Regions from separate parts of the Pseudoalteromonas sp. NZS11_1 genome, predicted to be linked through region 1. Evidence: predicted binding sites of a transcription regulator. Region 1 holds the regulator's gene; the other holds the start of a gene.

The links. Region 1 encodes FliA, which starts transcription of late flagellar genes. Its sites were predicted from a motif close to CTAAAGNTNNNNNNNNNNNNGCCGATA; they were not measured.
Region 2: a site for FliA is predicted at 1,462-1,488, ahead of pomA (flagellar motor protein PomA). Genes of this name have one in related genera too.

The regions. Positions count from the first base shown of each region.
Region 1 covers NZ_JADYXK010000021.1:22,693-26,116, reverse strand. Annotated here, with positions in the region: gene flhF (flagellar biosynthesis protein FlhF) at 1-388, shown strand, start outside; gene I6F44_RS14370 (MinD/ParA family ATP-binding protein) at 381-1,241, shown strand; gene I6F44_RS14365 (RNA polymerase sigma factor FliA) at 1,268-1,978, shown strand; gene cheY (chemotaxis response regulator CheY) at 2,019-2,402, shown strand; gene I6F44_RS14355 (protein phosphatase CheZ) at 2,420-3,193, shown strand; gene I6F44_RS14350 (chemotaxis protein CheA) at 3,209-3,424, shown strand, end outside.
Region 2 covers NZ_JADYXK010000026.1:57,076-60,499, forward strand. Annotated here, with positions in the region: gene ispA ((2E,6E)-farnesyl diphosphate synthase) at 94-981, opposite strand; gene I6F44_RS16135 (exodeoxyribonuclease VII small subunit) at 984-1,226, opposite strand; gene pomA (flagellar motor protein PomA) at 1,548-2,315, shown strand; gene I6F44_RS16145 (flagellar motor protein MotB) at 2,318-3,238, shown strand; gene I6F44_RS16150 (hypothetical protein) at 3,390-3,424, shown strand, end outside.

The DNA of each region.
Region 1 (3,424 bases):
TCAGCGAGATTTACGTTTAACTGAGCAGTTAAACACGTTAATGCGTAACCAACGTGTGGATATTCGCAGCTACTTAGTACTAAGCGCAACGGCACAAATTAATGTATTACAAGAAACAGTACGTCACTTTAAAAAAGTACAGTTAAGTGGTTGTATTTTCACTAAGTTAGATGAATCATTAAGTTTGGGTGAGATTATTAGTATTGCGATTCAAAATCGCCTCCCAATAGGGTATCTTACTAACGGTCAACGAGTGCCAGAAGATATTCGTGTTGCAAATGCTGAAAAACTAGTGAAAAAGGCTGAGCAGTTATATTTAAAAAGAACAAAAGCACAACATTCAAGGCACCAAGCAGTGGCGCCAAGTACAGTAGGGATGTATGATTAACACAGTATTAGATCAAGCAAGCGGCCTGCGCAAAATGAGTCAAAACAATAACAACGGCGTAAAAGTTATCGCTGTAACCGGTGGTAAAGGTGGGGTGGGGAAAACAAATGTTTCTCTAAATACCGCTATTGCACTAGGGCAACAAGGTAATAGAGTATTAGTGCTGGATGCTGACTTAGGTTTAGCAAACTGTGATGTGATGCTTGGTTTACGTGTAGAGCGCAATTTATCACACGTTTTGTCAGGTGAATGTGAGCTTGACGAGATTTTAGTTGAAGGGCCTGCTGGTATTAAAATTGTACCCGCTACATCGGGCTCGCAAAGTATGGTTGAACTATCGCCATCTGAGCATGCCGGGCTAATTCGTGCATTTAGCGAATTGAATACCGAATTTGATATTTTAATTGTAGATACAGCCGCTGGTATTTCAGACATGGTGCTAAGCTTCTCACGAGCAGCACAAGATGTAATGGTTGTAGTGTGCGATGAACCAACATCAATAACCGATGCTTACGCACTTATTAAAGTATTAAGCCGCGAGCACGGTGTTTATAAGTTCAAAATTGTTGCCAATATGGTCCGCAGCATGCGTGAAGGCACTGAATTGTTTGCAAAACTATCTAAAGTTACCGATCGCTTTTTAGATGTTTCAATGGAGCTAGTAGCAACGGTTCCTTATGACGAAAATATGCGTAAAGCAACACGTCGCCAAAAGGTGATTGTTGAGCTCTTTCCAAGTTCGCCAGCCGCTCTCGCGTTTAAAGCGCTGGCGACAAAAGCAGTTAAATGGCCAATACCAAATCAACCATCTGGGCATTTAGAGTTTTTCATTGAGAAACTAGTAAACGGCTAATTATGACAACATTGGTGAATAGAGCTATGGGATATCAATCAACACAAAACTTAAATGTGATTGTTGAGAAACATGCATCGCTTGTTAAAAAAGTGGCATGTCATCTAATTGCTCGATTACCACCTAGCGTTCAGCTTGATGATTTAATTCAATCAGGAATGATAGGTTTAATAGAAGCTTCAAAAAACTTTGATGCAACAAAAGGCGCAAGCTTTGAAACCTTCGCCGGTATTCGTATTCGCGGGGCTATGCTTGATGAAATGCGCCGTGGTGATTGGGCTCCTCGTTCAGTACACCGTAAAAGCCGACAAGTTGCAGAAGCAATTACTGGGCTCGAAAGCAGTCTGAATCGCGAACCAACAGATACAGAAGTTGCTGAAAAACTTGAAATTTCACTCAATGAGTACCATCATATTTTAAATGATGTTAATACCAGTAAAGTATTAGGCATAGAAGACCTTGGTGTAGATGAGGATGTTATTACTCCCGTAGGCCAAGATTTAGCGCTAGACAAACCTTTTAATAATGTTAAAAATGATCGGTTTAATGAGTCTTTGCTAAATGCAATAAAGTCATTACCAGAGCGTGATGCAATGGTACTTTCTTTATACTATAACGATGAAATGAATTTAAAAGAAATAGGACATATACTCGATGTAAGCGAATCGCGTGTAAGTCAGATACATGGTCAGGCGATGATTAAGCTTAAAGCTAAAATCAATGACTGGATAAACTAGTAGTAAGTAAACTAAGGTTAATACCTCACTGGGGGATGTTTTGGATAAAAACATGAAAATTCTTGTAGTTGATGATTTTTCAACGATGAGACGAATTATAAAAAACCTATTACGTGACTTAGGTTTCACTAATGTTCAAGAAGCTGATGACGGGTCTACAGCTTTGCCTATGTTACAAAATCAAGTATTTGATTTTGTGGTTACAGATTGGAATATGCCGGGAATGCAAGGTATTGACCTTTTAAGAGCAATTCGTGCAGATGATAAGTTAAAACATATCCCTGTATTGATGGTAACGGCAGAAGCTAAAAAAGAACAAATAATTGCTGCAGCGCAAGCTGGCGTTAATGGTTATATTGTTAAGCCATTTACAGCTGGAACATTAAAAACTAAATTAGAAAAAGTATTTGAACGCTTAGGCTAATGATGGGGGAGAGGCTTATGTCAGCACCAGCTGCGCCTCAAATAACGTTAGAACAAGCTCGTCAACTCGTCATTTATTTAGAAAACGATGAGCAAGATAAAGCTAATCAGTTGATTTTAGAGACAGCTTCGCAAGAGCAGTCTAAATTATTTGCTGAAGTTGGGAAGTTGACTCGTCAACTGCACGAAGCACTTAAAAGCTTTGAGCTTGATACTCGCTTAACTAACATAACGACAGATGCGATTCCAGATGCTAAAAAGCGGCTTAATTATGTTATAGAAATGACAGAAAATGCGGCTAATAAAACAATGGATGCTGTTGAGGCTAGTTTACCTATAGCTCAGCAACTTGCAGATGAAATATCTCATATCAAACCGACATGGGATCGTTTAATGAGCCGGGAGATTGAGCTTGGTGAGTTTAAACAACTTTGCCATAGTATCGATAAGTTTATGAATAACTCTCATCATAAAACGGATGAGCTTCAAAGCTTAATGACAAATGTACTAATGGCTCAAGACTATCAAGACTTAACAGGTCAAGTTATTCGCCGTGTTATAGAACTTGTTAGAGAAGTAGAAGAAAGCTTACTTCATCTTTTAACAGCGTTTGCTGAACAAGATGACAGTGACAACACAGCGAATAAAGTAGAACAACAAAAAATAAAAGAACCAGTTGCCACACAAACTTTAGCAGGTCCTGAAGGCCCTATTATTGATAAAGAATCGCGTAATGATGTTGTGTCTGATCAAGATGAAGTCGATGATCTTTTATCAAGTTTGGGCTTCTAAGAGGAGAGTAACTGCATGTTTGAAGTCGATGAAGATATTTTACAAGACTTTCTTGTAGAGGCAGGAGAAATCCTAGAGCTTTTATCTGAACAGTTAGTTGAACTGGAAAATAATCCAGAAGATACCGAGTTACTAAATGCCATATTTAGAGGCTTTCACACTGTAAAAGGTGGTGCAGGCTTTTTAGCTATGACAGAACTTGTTGATGCTTGCCACGGCGCTGAAAACGTA
Region 2 (3,424 bases), on a different contig from region 1:
ATCCTTCGCTAACATTAATTAATTCAAAGCTTTTACGAATAATTAATGTTGAGTAATAATGTCAGTGCTAATTGCAATACGTATGAGCAAAAATTAGTGGTCACGCTCAATTAGGTAATTTGCTAGCGACGCAAGAAGTGTTGTGTCAGCATCTATATTTGCTAACGCTTCATGGGCTTGTTGTATTAAATTCTGCGCCTTTTCTTTAGCGCCTAGCATACCTAATAACGCCGGATATGTCGCTTTATTCGCGGCAATATCGGAGCCTTGTGGCTTTCCTAAAATAACTGTATCGCCTTCAACATCTAAAATGTCGTCGTGTACTTGAAATGCTAGCCCTATAGCATACCCAAAAATACTTAAATTTTCTAAGGTTTGTTGATCAGCCTTTTCACTGCACAGTGCACCAAGTGTAATTGCGCAATTAATTAGAGCTCCGGTTTTTAGCTTATGTATTCGCTCAAGCTCTTGTACGGTAATCACTTTATCAGTTGCTGCTATATCAAGGCCTTGTCCGCCAACCATACCCTGAAGGCCTGATGCGTGGGCAAGTGTAGCAATCATTTTTACTTGTGTTTGTGATGAGCATTCAAATTTGTGATTCGCAATAAGCTCAAAAGCAAGAGTTTGAAGAGCATCACCGGCTAAAATTGCATTTGCCTCGCCAAACTCTATATGACAAGTAGGGCGTCCGCGGCGTAAGTCGTCATCGTCCATTGCTGGTAAGTCATCATGGACTAACGAATAGCTATGAATACACTCAATTGCAGCAGCAAGTACGTTTAAGTCTTGATGGTTTGCGCCGAGCATTTTACCTGTGGCATAAACTAAAAATGGACGTAATCTTTTACCGCCATTAAATAATCCATACTGGGTGGCGTTCTTTACCGTTTCTTCTGTATCGAGAGGCTGGTTAAAATGCTGTTGTAAGGTCGCTACTACATCTTTTTGAGCACGTTCAATATGATTTTTTATGCTCACAGCTATTCCATATCATTATCAAAGTTTGTAAGTACTGACTTTTCGCCATTCCCCATCAAAATTGATACTTTTTGTTCTGCTTGCTGTAATTTCCCTGATGAAGCACTTGCTAATGCAATTCCACGTTCAAATTGCTTTAACGATTGCTCAAGCGATAAGTCACCTTGTTCCATGTCACTAACGATTGTAGATAATTCTTCTAGTGCTTGTTCGAAACTTAAGTTTTCAGGTTTTTTAGTCGCCATCTTTATTTCAGCTTACATAATAAATTTAGGGGTCAATTTTAGGGCGAATGCTAAACTAGGTCAAAGGATGATATTGGTTTTTTACCTTTATAACGTTAAATTATATTTCAAGTGCATTAATAAAGCCTTAATAGCGGTCTTTTGGTTTAATAAATCAATTGATAATTAGGTAGCCTTTATAACTTGATCTAAGATAGTGCTAAAGGCTGCTTTTTATGTTTATTTATAAAAATGGCTTAAGCAATTCAATATGTTGCCGATAAGCAGTTAATAATAAAAGTTTATGATAAGGCCATTAAGCATGAAACTTCTGGAGGAAATGTGGATTTAGCAACCATAATCGGGATCCTAGGCGCAATTGGCTTAATTGTCATGTCTATGTTTATGAGTAGTAGCGGTGAAATGGCTATGTTTTACAATACCCCGTCTGTGGTTATTGTATTTGGTGGTTCACTCTTTATTGTTTTATCAAACTTCACTATGTCGCAATTTTTGGGAATAGGTAAAGTTGTTGCCAAAGCGTTTATGTTTAAAATCGAAACGCCAGAAATACTTATCGAAAAAGCAGTAGAACTTGCGGATTCAGCTCGTAAAGGCGGTTTTTTAGCACTCGAAGAAGCTGAAATTCCAAACCCCTTTATGCGCAAAGGCGTCGATATGCTCGTTGATGGCCATGATGCAGATGTAGTTCGCGCTACACTTCAAAAAGATATTTCTCTAACTACGACTCGCCATGAATTGGGCGCGGGTTTATTTAAGTCGTTAGCTGATATAGGGCCTGCAATGGGTATGATTGGTACTCTAATTGGTTTGGTTGCAATGTTGTCTAACATGGATGACCCAAAGGCAATTGGTCCTGCAATGGCAGTAGCACTATTAACAACTTTATATGGCGCGTTTTTAGCCAATGTTGTGGCAATTCCTATTCAGGTAAAACTTGAACTGCGTAAAGACGAGGAAGCGATGAATCAGCGTTTAATTTTGGATGCTATTTTAGGTATACAAGATGGTCAAAATCCAAAAGTAATCGAAGGTATTTTGAAAAATTACTTAGCTGAATCTAAACGCAAAGTAGATACCGAGGAGTAACTATGTCTGATCAAGAGTGCAAATGTCCACCACCAGGTCTACCTGCATGGATGGGAACGTTTGCCGATTTAATGTCACTGTTAATGTGCTTTTTTGTACTCTTGCTCGCGTTTTCAGAAATGGATGTACTTAAGTTTAAACAAATTGCGGGCTCTATGAAGTTTGCTTTTGGTGTGCAGAATAAAATTGAAGTAAAAGACATCCCTAAAGGGACCTCTGTTATTGCCATGGAGTTTACCCCAGGCAAACCAGAGCCAACTCCAATAGAAACCATTCAGCAGCAAACAGTCGAAATGACTCAACAAATGTTAGAGTTTCAGGCTGGCGATGAAAGCTCAGCAGGCGGCAGGCAAGAACAGCGCGGGGATAAACGCGGTGGCGAATCTCGTAGTACCTCACAAGAAGAATCTTCTGAGCAAGCAACTTCAGCAGCCGATCAGGAGCAAACTAACGAGCTTGTTAAAAAGATAGCGCAGCAGCTTGAAAAGCAAATAATCGATGGCGCAATTGAGCTTGAGTCATTAGGGCAGCAAATAATTATTCGCATTAGAGAGAATGGTTCATTTCCTTCTGGTAGTGCATTTTTACAACCTAAGTTTAAACCTATAATTCAAGATATCGGTGTGCTGTTAAAAGATGTACCCGGTGAAATAACAGTATCTGGCCATACAGATGATTTTCAGGTATCAAATGAGTTATATATTAATAATTGGGACCTATCATCAAAGCGTGCTGTAGCCGTTGCAAGTGAACTGCAAAAAGTCCAAGGATTTGATAAAACGCGAATGATGGTGGTTGGTCGAGCTGAAACACGACCACTTGTACCGAATGACACCGATGAAGATCGCCGCAGGAATCGCCGAGTAGAAATATCTATATTACAAGGTAAAGCAAAAGAGTCAGCTCCTATAGATGTAAGATAACTTTTATTGGCAAACACACTTATTTATCATAAAGTATGCTTTCTTTAACAAATGTAACGGAATAGTTTATGAAAAAGGTCGATAAGTTTAGTCATATGCCAGGAAATGGCGGTGGTAATGACGATGATGAAAAAAAACTTGATTAACTCTAATGCCTGAATGGTTTTTAAAGACTATATTGATATT